Regions from separate parts of the Pseudomonas sp. 5Vm1k genome, predicted to be linked through region 3. Evidence: predicted binding sites of a transcription regulator. Region 3 holds the regulator's gene; each other region holds the start of a gene.
What was found. The regulator FliA, encoded in region 3, starts transcription of late flagellar genes. The targets are predictions, from matches to a motif close to CTAAAGTTTNNNNNNNNNNNGCCGNTAA.
Positions count from the first base shown of each region.

Region 1: a site for FliA is predicted at 1,814-1,841, ahead of motA (flagellar motor stator protein MotA). Genes of this name have one in related genera too.
Region 2: a site for FliA is predicted at 1,856-1,883, ahead of ACWIKB_RS03880 (methyl-accepting chemotaxis protein). Genes of this name have one in related genera too.
Region 4: a site for FliA is predicted at 1,902-1,929, ahead of ACWIKB_RS14885 (flagellar protein MotY). Genes of this name have one in related genera too.

Region 1 covers NZ_JBSPCZ010000004.1:213,307-216,830, forward strand. Annotated here, with positions in the region: gene motB (flagellar motor protein MotB) at 1-890, opposite strand, end outside; gene motA (flagellar motor stator protein MotA) at 894-1,745, opposite strand; gene ACWIKB_RS10165 (HDOD domain-containing protein) at 1,912-3,450, shown strand; gene ACWIKB_RS10170 (rhodanese-like domain-containing protein) at 3,493-3,524, shown strand, end outside.
Region 2 covers NZ_JBSPCZ010000002.1:7,538-11,061, reverse strand. Annotated here, with positions in the region: gene ACWIKB_RS03900 (LysR substrate-binding domain-containing protein) at 1-111, shown strand, start outside; gene ACWIKB_RS03895 (MmcQ/YjbR family DNA-binding protein) at 108-467, shown strand; gene ACWIKB_RS03890 (DUF1294 domain-containing protein) at 464-892, opposite strand; gene ACWIKB_RS03885 (undecaprenyl-diphosphate phosphatase) at 889-1,719, opposite strand; gene ACWIKB_RS03880 (methyl-accepting chemotaxis protein) at 2,011-3,524, shown strand, end outside.
Region 3 covers NZ_JBSPCZ010000005.1:131,841-135,364, reverse strand. Annotated here, with positions in the region: gene ACWIKB_RS11990 (chemotaxis protein CheA) at 1-515, opposite strand, end outside; gene ACWIKB_RS11985 (protein phosphatase CheZ) at 569-1,357, opposite strand; gene ACWIKB_RS11980 (chemotaxis response regulator CheY) at 1,380-1,751, opposite strand; gene fliA (RNA polymerase sigma factor FliA) at 1,920-2,660, opposite strand; gene fleN (flagellar synthesis regulator FleN) at 2,657-3,487, opposite strand.
Region 4 covers NZ_JBSPCZ010000006.1:327,322-330,845, reverse strand. Annotated here, with positions in the region: gene ACWIKB_RS14900 (peroxiredoxin) at 1-40, shown strand, start outside; gene rnt (ribonuclease T) at 115-792, opposite strand; gene pyrC (dihydroorotase) at 789-1,835, opposite strand; gene ACWIKB_RS14885 (flagellar protein MotY) at 1,993-2,901, shown strand; gene ACWIKB_RS14880 (argininosuccinate synthase) at 3,031-3,524, shown strand, end outside.

The sequences.
Region 1 (3,524 bases), on a different contig from region 3:
TCACCCGGTGCTCCCTGCCCCGGTGTTGTCGTCGGGTCAGCACCTTGCGCCCCTTCGATGGCAGCCTGGGCCTTCTTGGTCAATACGACGATGTCGATACGGCGGTTAACCGGGTTGAACGGGTTCTCCCGATCGAACAACGCCGACGAGGCATAACCGACAACCCGCGCCACTTGCGATTCCGGGTAGCTACCGGCGACCAATGCACGGCGGGCGGCGTTGGCACGGTTGGCCGACAATTCCCAGTTACCGAAATCGCCGGTGCCCGAGTACGGCTTGGCGTCGGTGTGACCGCTGATGCTGATCTTGTTCGGCACCGCTTTGATGGTGTCAGCCATGGCCAGCAGGATGTCTTCGAAGTACGGCTTCAGACGCGCACTGCCCGAGTCGAACATCGGCCGGTTGTCCGCGTCCATGATCTGAATGCGCAAACCGTTCGGTGTGATTTCGAACAGAATCTGGTCCTTGAACTTCTGCAACTGCGGGTTCTCATCGACCTTGTTCTGCAGTTCTTGCAGCAACAGTTCCAGGCGTTCTTTCTCGACCTGTTCGGCCATGCCTTCGACCTGATCGGTATCGACGGTGACCTTGTCCGGTTGCGGCTGGGATTTCACCTCGGGGTTGAGGGTGTTTTCCGGTGCCAGGGTCGGTGTGCCGCCCAGATCAATGATGTACGGCGTGCCGCTTTCGGAGAAGCCGACCGGGTCTTTGAAGTAACCGGCAATGGCGATCTTCTGTTCTGGCGTGGCGGTGGACAGCAGCCACAACACCAGGAAGAACGCCATCATCGCCGTCGCGAAGTCAGCGAAGGCGATTTTCCAGGCGCCCCCGTGATGCCCGCCGGCAATGCGCTTGACGCGCTTGATGATTATCGGCTGATTATTTTCCATGACTTAGCGACCGCGAACCGCTTGTTCCAGCTCAGCGAAGCTAGGACGGTGCGCCGGGTACAGAACCTTGCGCCCGAACTCCACCGCCAGCGAAGGCGGCATGCCGGAAGCCGACGCCACCAACGAGGCCTTGATGGCTTCGTAGACGTTCAGTTCTTCCTTGGCATCGTGGGCCAGGGAATGCGCCAGCGGGCCGAAGAAACCGTAGGCCGCGAGAATACCGAAGAAGGTACCAACCAGTGCCGCACCGACGTGCAAGCCGATGGATTTCTGGTCGCCCTCGCCCAGGGAGGCCATGGTCACCACGATACCGAGTACCGCCGCGACGATACCGAAACCCGGCATGGCGTCGGCGATGCCGTTCACCGCGTGGGACGGGTGCTCCAGGTCTTCCTTGAGGCTGTAGAGTTCCATGTCGAACAGGCCTTCCAGCTCATGGGGAGCCATGTTGCCGGAGGACATGATGCGCAGGTAATCGCAGATGAACGCGGTCATGCGCTCGTCTTTCAAAACCGCTGGGTACTTGGCAAAAATCGGGCTCGCAGAGGCATCTTCGATGTCGCCTTCGATGGCCATCATGCCTTCGCGGCGGCTCTTGTTGAGGATCTCGTAGATCAGGCCCAGCACTTCAAGGTAGAAGGTGTGGGTGAAGCGCGAACTGAACATGCCCAAGGATTTCTTGAGCACGTGCATGGTCATGTAACCGGGGTTGGCCTGCAGGAATGCGCCAAGGGCCGCACCACCGATGATCATCACCTCGAAGGGCTGAATCAGGGCGGCAATTTTGCCATGGGAGAGCACGTATCCGCCGAGCACGCTCGCGAATACGACGATGATGCCGATTAATTTAGCCATAGGTAGGAGAGCACTTACTGAGTCGGGTTCAAGGTCATATTCGGAAGTTAAAAAATCTCTTCTTCTACTTATCGGCAAAACTGCGCCAGACTATAGCCAGTTCAGGCGAAAAGCCAATTTAGCCCGCGCCGGGCGTGTTTACAGCCAATGATGATCCCGTCCAGCCATGGCTAACGAAACGAACGTTCCAACTCCAAAACCGACCACTCTCGAAGGCTGGGTCAAGCTTCTCGATGGCGTGCGCCTGCCGGTTCCGCAAGAGAGTCATGACCGCGTCTGCTCAGCCATTCGCAATAACCGCAGCTCGCTGCGCGACATTGCCGAATTGATGCAGGAAAGCCCGGCCCTGGCCTTGAGCGTGATTCGCGAAGCCAACCGCCACACCCACGGCAGCATGACCGAGCCTGCGGAAAACCTCGACGTGGCGCTCAATCGCCTCGGGTTGAAACGCACCGAAGAACTGCTCGCGCGTCTGCCCGCCGAACCTCAGTCCGAAATCCCGACAGCCCTGCGCCAGTTGCAACTGATCAGCCAGCACGCGACGCAACAGGCCAACGGTTTTTTCGCCAATCGCCTGGCGCGACTGTGGCAGGACATTCACTGGGGCAGCCTGCTGTTTCTCTCGCCGCTGTGGCCGATGGCACTGACTCATCCGCACTTGCTCGAAGAATGGGAACTGCGGGTCATCCATAAAGGTGAGTCGGCGCGCAAAGTTGAAAAGCAGTTGTTCGGCGTACGCCTGCTGGACATCTGCCTGGCACTGGTGGACATCTGGCGGTTGCCGATCTGGGTGCAGCAGGGTTATCGCCTGCTGTTGAACGAGCAGCGGGAGCTGGTGAAAGTCCTGCGCATTGCCCGGGACAGCGATCACCCGCTGCGCCAGCAGAACCGCCTCGACGACGATCCGACACTGCGCCGCTGGCTCAACCAACCGGCCAACACCGTGCTACTGGCCAACGGTCTGGCGCTGTCGGCGCAACAGGCCTGGGACTGCCCGCACAGTCAGCGCTGGCAATACCTGACCAGCCTTTACCTGCAAATATCGATGGATGAGGTGCAGCAACAGTTGCACCAACAGGCCGCCAACAGCGCCCGTCAACACGCCATGCCCGACCTCTGGCACCCGGCGGTTTCGCTGCTTTGGCCGTGGGGCATGAACCGGGTCCACGCCGGTTTGCTGCCAGCCCCGGCACCAACCGCTGAAGACCTGACCAAGTGGCGCAAACAATGCGCCGAACTGCTGGTGGAGCCGAGTCGTTTCACCAACGCGATGCATCTGACCACTTCGGCGCGGGATGCGCTGGTTGCCTGCGGCATGCGTCGGGTGATGATCCTGATGGCCGACCGCACCCACGCCAATCTGCGGGTGCACCAGACCGCCGGATTGCCGAAAGAAGCCGCCGGCCTGAATTTTTTGGTCAGCCAGAGCAGCGTGCTGCAACGCTTGCTCTCGCAACAGGCCCAGGTGCGTATTACGCCAGCCAACAATGCCCAGTTTTCGGCTCTGCTGCCGGCCAGCCTGCGCGCGCAGTTTGGTGGCGAACACCTGTTGCTGCGCTCACTGGTCAACAATGGCCGGGTGATCATGGTCGTTGTGGCGGACCAGGGCGGCGGGCCGTTCTCGGAAATCACCGTGCAAGCCTTCGGTAAAACCGGGCAGTGCATTGAAAAAGCGCTGCATAGCTTTAGCACCCGCGGCCAATAAGGCTGCGCTACAATCCCTCCCTTTGTGCTCTGGAGACCTCACATGTCTGACTTCTCTGGCTTGCCGCTGGTGAT
Region 2 (3,524 bases), on a different contig from region 3:
GGCTGGCTGCAAGCGGTCTACCCTCATCGGCGCGGGGTGATGCCGGCCGTACGCGCCTGGCTCGACCATTTGATCGAATCATTCAATGCCTGTGGGGACCGATTGATATGAAGGCTGGACGCATGAGCGAAGCGGATGTCGCACAGTTTTGCCTGACGCTGCCCGGTGCGCGGGAGGATTACAAATGGGGTGGCGTGCGGGTGTTTTCGATTGCCGGAAACAAGATGTTTGCGCTGCAGAACCTGCGGGGCGATTCCCTGGCGTTCAAGGTCGACAAGGATCTGTTTCTCGGTCATTGCGACCGACCGGGCATTCACCCGGCGCCATACCTGGCCCGGGCGCAATGGATCATCATGCAGACGCCCTACCCGCTGGGCGCCGAAGAACTGCAAGCCTTGCTGCAACGTTCCCACCAACTGGTGGTGAGCAAATTGCCCAAGCGCACCCAGGTCGGACTGTTGCTCTAGAACAGCGCGAATAGGTGCGCGCCAAGGAACAACTGGTCGATCCAGAACACCTGATGCAGCAGCACGATGAGCCAGAACACCAGTTGAAACGAGACTTTGCGGGTCTTGTGCCGAAACACTTGCTGGGCCAACAACGCGCCCGGCCAGCCACCGGCCAGTTCCACGGCGTGCAAAACGTTTTCCGGGGTGCGCCAGGTATCGGCTCGGGCCTTGCGTTTGTCGCTCCAGTAAAGGAAAAACGCGATCACGCTGACCACTCCGTAAGCGGCCAGCGGAATCACTGACACCCTGCGCAGCCACAACACCAGCGAGCCATACAGCGGCAGCGCGCAGAGGACAGCGAACGCCAGCAGTTTCAAGCGTGGATGCTGGAGTTCGCCCCCGGACTTGCGTCCGGGGTTGTACCGCGCGCCGGAATCACTCATGGCTTGGCAGCGGCCCAATCAACCCAACCGAACTGCCAGGTCGCCAGGATCACCAGACCGAACGCAATGCGATACCAGGCAAACGCCGCATAGCTGTGGCTGGCAATGAACTTGAGCAGTGCCTTGACCGCGATCATCGCGAAGATGAAGGCCGTGATGAAGCCGACGGCAAACACCGGGAAGTCTGCCGGCACGAACAAATGACGGTACTTGAACCCCGAATACACCGCCGCCGCGACCATGGTCGGCATGGCCAGGAAAAACGAGAACTCGGTAGCGGTTTTACGCGACAGCCCGAACAGCAGGCCGCCAATGATCGTCGAGCCGGAACGCGATGTTCCCGGAATCATCGCCAGGCACTGGGCAAAACCGACTTTCAACGCGTCCTGCCAAGTGATCTGGTCGACCGTTTCGGCATGCACTTCATGCTGACGTTTCTCGGCCCACAGCATGATGATCCCGCCCACGACCAACGCAGCTGCCACCGTAATCGGGTTGAACAGGTACTGGTGAATCAAATCGGAAAAAATCACCCCCAAGACCACGGCCGGCATGAAGGCAATCAGCAAGTTGGCGGTAAAGCGACGCGCACTCGGCTGGGTCGGCAAGCCGGTGACCACGTCGAGGATTTTGCGACGAAACTCCCAGACCACCGCAAGGATCGCGCCCAACTGGATGATGATATTGAACGCGATCGCCCGTTCACCACCGAAGTTGAGCAAGTCCGCGACAATTATCTGGTGCCCGGTACTGGAAATGGGCAAAAACTCCGTCAGCCCTTCTACAACTCCAAGAATCAATGCCTGAAAGGCCGTCCAAAGATCCATCAATCCCCCAAAGGCTATGCGTCAAGGCATGCCCCGTTAGTATTTTTAATACGTTCACTGCGCTCAGCGTAGCTGAAGTTCCGCGCGCACAGGATCCCTACGAAACCGTAAAAATCTCGTGAAAAATCAACTTGGATTCAGGTTTTTCCGCGCGAGGCCGAAATCCTATCAGACAAGCTCCGTTTACGCCGCCATGTCATTGGACTTCGGTCTGATATGCCCGATCGGCAAAGTGTGGTTGGATGCTGGCGATCATTTTTTACAAGAAAAAGAATCTGGAGTGACAGCGTTATGAACAGCTTGCGCAGTGTGTCGATCAGCCGACGCTTGTGGCTCATCTTGATCGTGGCCATCGTGATGTTATTGACGTTGGGCATGTTGATGCTCAAACAGATTCACGACGATCTGTATCACGCCAAGGCCCAGAAAACCCAGCATGTGGTGCAGACCGCCAGTGGCATTCTCAACTACTACCATGACTTGGAAACGGCCGGCACTCTGACCCGTGAGGCCGCGCAAAAACAAGCCCTGACGGTGGTTCGCGGCCTGCGCTATGACCAGAACGACTACTTCTGGATCAACGACCTGACGCCGGTGATGATCATGCACCCGGCCAACCCGAAACTCGAAGGCCAGAACCTGTCGGGCATCCGCGACCCGGACGGTTTTGCGCTGTTCAACGAAATGGTGATCATCGCCAAGGCCAAGGGTGCCGGCATGGTTGATTACCGTTGGCCGAAACCGGGCGCCAGTGCGCCGGTGGAAAAAACCTCCTACGTCAAGTTGTTCGAGCCTTGGGGCTGGGTGATCGGTTCGGGCGTGTACATCGATGACATGCAAGCCGAGTTCTACGGCCAAGTCTGGAAAGCCTCGTTTATCGGCGTGGTGATTGCGCTGATCATGGCGCTGCTGGTGATCATGATTGCCCGCAGCATCGTGCGTCCGCTGCAGGAAACCGTGAACGCCATGGCCAACATTGCCAGCGGCGAAAGCGACCTGACCCGCAGCCTTGATACCCATGGCCAGGACGAAGTCACGCAACTGGCGCGACACTTCAACGCCTTCACCGCCAAGTTGCGTCTGGTTATCAGTCAGTTGCAGGTCTCCGCCAGCGCTTTGGGCCAGTCGTCCAGCGACCTGGGCAACGACGCCGTGCAGGCTCAGCAACGCAGTCAACAGCAGTCCCAGCAAATGGAACTGGTGGCGACCGCGATCAACGAAGTGACCTACGGCGTGCAGGATGTGGCCAAGAACGCCGAGCACGCGGCCAGCGAAATGCGTGACGCCGAGTCCCAGGCCCAGCAAGGCCAGGTCAACATTGATGGCAGCTTGCAGCAGATCGATAAACTCTCCGGGACCATCGATCAAGCGGTCGAAGTGATTCGCACCCTGGCCGCCGAAAGCACCCAGATCGGCAGCGTGCTGGAAGTGATCCGCTCGATTGCCGAGCAAACCAACCTGCTGGCGCTCAACGCCGCCATTGAAGCCGCCCGGGCCGGCGAACAAGGTCGCGGCTTTGCGGTGGTGGCCGATGAGGTACGTTTGCTCGCGCAGCGCACCCAGAAGTCCACAGCGGAAATCCAGGCAATGATCGAACGCCTGCAAAACCATTCCGAAGCGGCGGTCAAGGTGATCGGCGACAGCAGCCGCGCGTCGCAACTGACCATTGAACAGGCCGGCCTGGCCGGTGCGAGCCTGAGCGCCATCGGCCAGGCCTTGCGCAACCTCAACGGGCTGAATGCCTCGATTGCCAGTGCCACCCTGCAACAGGCGCATGTGGTGGAAGACATTAACCAGAACGTCAC
Region 3 (3,524 bases):
GCCTGAGCCTTGACGGCGTTCAGCGAGTCCAGCAGTTGTTCGAATTCGTTATCGGTGATGTCGCCCGACTCGCTTTCAGCGGTCGGTTCCACCGCTTCAGCAACCGGGGCTGCTGTATCGGCGGTTTGTGGCTCGGCCAGACGGGCCAAGGCTTCAAGCAATTGCGGAGTGGCAGCCGTGATCGGGCTGCGTTCGCGGACTTCGGTGAACATGCCGTTCACCGCATCCAGCGCTTCGAGAACCACGTCCATCAGTTCCGAGTCGACGCGTCGTTCACCCTTGCGCAGGATGTCGAACACGTTCTCGGCGATGTGACAGCACTCCACCAGTTCATTGAGCTGGAGGAAGCCGGCGCCCCCTTTTACAGTGTGAAAACCGCGAAAAATTGCATTGAGCAAGTCCGCATCATCAGGTCGGCTTTCCAGCTCGACCAGCTGTTCGGACAGTTGCTCTAGAATCTCGCCGGCCTCAACCAGGAAATCCTGAAGGATCTCTTCATCGGCGCCGAAGCTCATTAAGGGGGTGCTCCTAAGGTCTAAAAACCTAAAAAACCTAAAATTCTAAAACTCTAAAATCCCAGGCTGGATAACAAATCGTCCACATCGTCCTGACCGGACACAACATCTTCTCTTTTATCGGCATGAATCTGCGGACCTTCACCCTGCGAGAGATGTTTTTGCGGATCTTTTTCAGCCAGCATCGCTTCACGGTCATGTTCGATACCCGCAAAGCGGTCTACCTGACTGGCCATGAGCACGAGCTTGAGCAGGTTGCTTTCAACTTCGGTGACCAATTGGGTCACGCGCTTGATCACTTGACCGGTGAGGTCCTGGTAATCCTGAGCCAGCAGAATGTCGTTCAGGTTGCTCGACACCGTGCGATTGTCTTCGCTGCTGCGTGTCAGGAAACCGTCGACCCGCCGCGCCAGCTCGCGAAACTCTTCAGCCCCGACTTCGCGACGCATGAACCGTCCCCAGTCGGTGCTCAACGCCTGGGCTTCCTGGCTCAGGCCATTGACCAGCGGTGTGGCGTTTTCCACCAGGTCCATGGTGCGGTTGGCAGCGGCCTCGGTGAGCTTGACCACATAACCCAGACGCTCGGTGGCGTCCGTGATCTGCGAGACTTCCTCGGCTTGCGGCATGTTTGGGTCAATCTGGAAATTGACGATCGCGCTATGCAGCTCACGAGTGAGCTTGCCCACTTCCTGGTACAGGCCGCGGTCACGGGTCTGGTTGAGCTCATGGATCAGTTGCACAGCGTCGCCGAACCTGCCTTTTTCAAGGCTTTCGACCAATTCGACCGCATGTTTTTTCAGGGTCGATTCAAAATCGCCCTGTGAAGATTCGTTATGCTCCATAGCTCCCCCGTGGCGCAGTTGCTCAACCGATGCGTTCGAAAATCTTCTCGATTTTTTCTTTCAACGCCTGGGCCGTGAAGGGTTTGACCACATAGCCGTTAACACCGGCCTGGGCCGCTTCGATGATCTGTTCGCGCTTGGCTTCAGCGGTCACCATCAGCACTGGCAAGTGCTTGAGTTTTTCATCGGCGCGCACGTGGCGCAGCAGGTCGATACCGGTCATGCCAGGCATGTTCCAGTCTGTTACCAGAAAGTCGATGCTGCCGCTGTTGAGAACCGGAATGGCAGTAGTGCCATCGTCAGCCTCGACCGTGTTGGTGAACCCAAGGTCACGCAACAGGTTTTTAATGATCCGCCGCATCGTTGAGAAGTCATCAACGATGAGGATTTTCATGTTCTTGTCCAATTCGACCTCCAAGCAGTCTTAAACGCGCCCAGCACCTGGACGCGCCATTTCAATCAATCCGGCAAAGCACTCAAATGACTGTCTGGAGCACAACAGATCGAGACCGCTGCAGTTCAACACCACACCAGCCTCGTTCGCAGTGTCCCCACACTGCCTTCAGCGCGCTCGCCACTCCCCCAAACGCCCCCGCAAACGGGCCGCGCACTGGCTGTGTAACTGGCTGACACGCGATTCACTGACGCCAAGGACTTCACCGATTTCCTTGAGGTTCAGCTCTTCGTCGTAGTACAGCGCCAACACCAGTCGCTCACGCTCCGGCAAATTGGCAATCGCGTCCGCCAATGCAGCCTGGAAGCGTTCATCTTCCAGATCGCGTGACGGCTCCAGATGAGCACTGGCGCCATCCTCGTGCAGCCCTTCGTGTTCGCCGTCCTGCAAAAGGTCGTCGAAACTGAACAGGCGGCTGCCCAAGGTATCGTTCAAAATCCCGTAATAATCGTCGAGACTCAATTGGAGTTCGGCCGCAACCTCGTGATCTTTAGCATCACGGCCGGTTTTAGCTTCAATCGAGCGAATTGCGTCGCTGACCATGCGGGTATTGCGGTGGACCGAACGTGGTGCCCAGTCCCCCTTGCGTACTTCATCGAGCATCGCGCCACGGATTCGAATGCCCGCGTACGTTTCGAAACTCGCGCCTTTGCTGGCGTCGTATTTGGTCGACACTTCAAGCAGGCCAATCATCCCGGCCTGGATCAGGTCTTCCACCTGGACACTGGCCGGCAAACGCGCCAGCAAGTGGTAAGCAATGCGTTTGACCAGTGGCGCGTAACGCTCGATCAGCTCGTATTGCGCATCACGTGCCGATTTCTTGTAGAGGTTGTAGCCACTGGCTGTCATAGGACGGGTCCTGCGGTCTGTTGCACGAGACGCTCGACGAAAAATTCCAGGTGCCCGCGCGGGTTCGCCGGCAGCGGCCAGGTGTCGACCTTCTGCGCAATCGCCTTGAACGCCAGGGCGCACTTGGAGCGTGGAAAGGCTTCGTAGACGGCGCGTTGCTTCTGCACGGCCTTGCGCACGCTTTCGTCATAAGGCACGGCGCCGACGTATTGTAAGGCGACGTCGAGGAAGCGGTCTGTGACCTTGGTCAACTTGGCGAACAGGTTGCGACCTTCTTGCGGGCTCTGGGCCATGTTGGCCAGGACGCGGAAGCGGTTCATGCCGTAATCGCGGTTCAGCAACTTGATCAGGGCATAGGCGTCAGTGATGGAGGTCGGCTCGTCGCAGACCACCAGCAACACTTCCTGGGCGGCGCGGACAAAACTGACTACCGAGTCACCAATACCCGCAGCGGTGTCGATCACCAATACGTCGAGGTTGTCGCCGATATCGCTGAAAGCCTGGATCAGGCCGGCGTGTTGGGCCGGGCTCAGATGAACCATGCTCTGGGTGCCGGACGCGGCCGGGACGATACGAATACCGCCGGGGCCCTGCAACAGAACGTCGCGCAGCTCGCAGCGGCCTTCGATAACGTCGGCCAGGGTACGTTTGGGAGTCAGTCCCAGCAGAACGTCGACGTTCGCCAGCCCCAGATCGGCATCCAGCAGCATGACGCGCCGGCCGAGCTCAGCTAGAGCCAGGGACAAGTTCACTGACACGTTAGTCTTCCCGACGCCACCTTTGCCGCCGGTCACCGCGATCACCTGTACGGGATGCATGCTGCCCATGTTATTTCTTTACCTTGTCTTGCATAGACGGAGGCCA
Region 4 (3,524 bases), on a different contig from region 3:
TGTTGCGGCTTACCTGACCGAGCACGCTGCGGCGCTGTAAGCCCAAGCGTCAGGCATAAAAAAACCGGCCGCGAGGCCGGTTTTTTTGTGGGCGGGATAAAACCCTCGACTGAATCAGTCGTTGAAGTCTTCCCAGCCGCCCATTTGTTTCCAGCGATTGACGATGCCGCAGAACAGCTCGGCGGTCTTCTCGGTGTCGTAGCGAGCCGAGTGAGCCTCGCGACCGTCGAAGTCGATATCCGCTGCCTGGCAAGCCTTGGCCAGTACGGTTTGGCCGTAAGCCAGGCCAGCGAGGGTTGCAGTGTCGAAACTGGAGAACGGATGAAACGGGTTGCGTTTCATGTCCAGGCGCGCGACAGCGGCGTTGAGGAAGCCCAGGTCGAAGCTGCTGTTGTGCCCGACCAGGATCGCCCGTTTGCAACCGTTGGCTTTCAGGGCCTTGCGGATGCCACGGAAGATATCGGTCAGGGCGGTTTCTTCACTCACCGCCATGCGCAGCGGGTGATCGAGCTTGATCCCGGTGAATTCCAGGGCGGCTGCTTCGATGTTCGCGCCTTCAAACGGTTCTACGCGAAAGAAGTAGGTGTGATCGGGGTAAACAAACCCTTTTTCATCCATGGCGATGGTGGTCGCGGCAATTTCCAGCAGGGCGTCGGTGGCCGAGTTGAAACCACCGGTTTCTACGTCGACGACAACCGGCAGGTAGCCACGGAATCTGGCAGCCATCGGATGACGAGGACCGCCTCCGCCGCCTTGACCGTCCTGTTCGTCGTCGAAATGGTCTTCACTCACGCGTGTTCCTCCAGCAGGCGCCAGCGCAGTTTTTCACCGGCGCGCAGCGGGATTACGGTCAGCTCGCCAAATGGCAGGCTGGTTGGGGCGGTCCACTCTTCGCGGACCAGGGTAATGCGATCGGTGTTCACCGGCAGGCCATAGAAGCGCGGGCCGTTGAGGCTGGCGAAGGCTTCAAGCTTGTCCAGCGCATTGCGCTGTTCAAAGGCCTCGGCGTACATCTCGATCGCAGCATAAGCGGTGTAGCAACCGGCACAGCCGCAAGCGGCTTCTTTTGCATGCTGGGCATGCGGCGCCGAGTCGGTGCCGAGGAAGAACTTCTCGCTGCCACTGGTGGCGGCGTCGAGCAGGGCTTCCTGGTGCGTGTTGCGCTTGAGAATCGGCAGGCAGTAGAAGTGCGGCCGAATTCCGCCCACCAGCATGTGGTTGCGGTTGTACAGCAGGTGATGGGCGGTGATGGTTGCGCCAACGTTGGCCGGGGCCGCGTTGACGAACTGCACGGCATCGGCGGTGGTGATGTGTTCGAACACCACTTTGAGCGTCGGGAAACGCTCGACCACACGACGCATGTGCTCATCGATGAAGATCTTTTCGCGATCGAACACGTCGACATCGCCACGGGTGACTTCACCGTGGATCAACAACGGCATCCCGACTTCGGCCATGGCCTCGATCGCCGGGAAAATCTTGTCGATGCTGGTGACGCCAGAATCCGAGTTGGTGGTGGCGCCGGCCGGGTACAGCTTGGCGGCGTGAACGAAACCGCTGGCCTTGGCCTCACGAATTTCTTCGGGCTGGGTACGGTCGGTCAGGTACAGCACCATCAACGGCTCGAAACGACTGCCGGCCGGGCGTGCAGCGAGAATCCGCTGGCGATAGCCGTCGGCTTCAGCGGCGTTGCGCACCGGAGGTACCAGGTTGGGCATGATGATGGCGCGACCAAAGGTGCGCGCAACATCCGCAACGGTATTGGACAAAACAGCACCATCGCGAAGATGAATATGCCAGTCGTCGGGACGCAGCAGGGTCAGGCGGTCGGACATGAGGGGATTCCAGGCGGGTCAAACTGAGGGGAATGCTACCGGAAAAGACTCTCTCAGGCACTCGCTATCAAGTTTTGCAGCAAGCTTCCGATATCCATTAGGTATGCCGTAAACGTATGTGTCGGTCTTTTTGTAGTAGAAGCCAGTGGAGCCTCCCGTGCGCCAGCGTTATTTAGCCTTGCTCAGTGTGTTTGCCAGCCTTCCCGCGATGGCGCTCACTTTCCAGACCCGTCTGGAGAACATTGAGTGGATGGTCGAAGGGGATAAGTTCGAATGCCGCCTGACCCAGCCGATTACCGATTTCGGTTCGGGCGAGTTCGTGCGTCGTGCGGGTGAGCAGGCGATCTTTCGTCTCAAAGCCTACAACTCGATGATCGGCGGCGGTTCGGCGACCTTGCTGGCGGCGGCTGCGCCATGGCAGCCAGGGCGTGGGGACATTAATCTGGGCTCGGTAAACATTGGCAGCGGCAACGTACTGTTCAACAGTTCGCAAGTGCAGGCCGGGCGCCTGATCAGTGGTTTGATGGACGGTCGCAGCCCGGTGATCCGGCGTGCTTCGGGCGACGGCCGGGTGTCTGAGGTTCGTCTGCTGCCGGTCAAGTTCAGCAAGGCCTTCAATGATTATCAGGGCTGTGTGGCCAAACTGTTGCCCCAGAACTTCGAACAGGTGAAGCAATCCGAAGTCGGTTTCCCCGGCGAAGGCGTCGATCTGGATCCTCAAGCCAAGGCCAAGTTGCAGGTCATGCTGGAATTCATGAAGGCCGACCCGACGGTCAATCACATCGAGCTCGACGGTCACTCCGACAACAGTGGCAATCGCCTGACCAACCGTGAACTGTCACGCCGCCGGGCGTTGGCGGTGATGGACTTCTTCAAGGCCAATGGCGTCCAGGAATCGCAGATCACCATGCGTTTCCACGGTGAGCGCTACCCGCTGGCACCGAACACCAATGCGGCCAACCGGGCCAAAAACCGCCGGGTTGCGGTGCGCCTCGAACGTGTTGCTCCGACCGAAAAACCGGCCCCGCAATCCGCCTCTGCCGCAAGCGCTGCGGCGACCTCCTGAACCTGTTGTGTTCGTCGCGAGCTCGACAGAATCTGTCGCTTCGTCGTCATAAGCTGTCGCGGTACTGTAAATTATTTTGTATGAGCGGTAGACTTCACGGCTTTCCGTAGAACCCCGTGGAGTGATGGCATGGCGGACGTAAACAAGGTCGTTCTGGCGTATTCCGGCGGCCTGGACACTTCGGTGATCCTCAAGTGGCTGCAGGATACTTATAACTGTGAAGTAGTGACCTTCACCGCTGACCTGGGTCAGGGCGAAGAGGTCGAACCGGCCCGCGCCAAGGCTCAGGCCATGGGCGTAAAAGAAATCTACATCGACGATCTGCGCGAAGAATTCGTGCGTGATTTCGTGTTCCCGATGTTCCGCGCCAACACCGTTTACGAAGGTGAGTACCTGCTGGGTACCTCCATCGCTCGTCCGTTGATCGCCAAACGCCTGATCGAAATCGCCAACGAAACCGGCGCTGACGCCATTTCCCACGGCGCCACCGGTAAGGGCAACGACCAGGTTCGTTTCGAGCTGGGCGCTTACGCACTCAAGCCAGGCGTGAAAGTGATCGCCCCTTGGCGCGAGTGGGATCTGCTCTCCCGTGAAAAGCTGATGGATTACGCTGAAAAGCACAA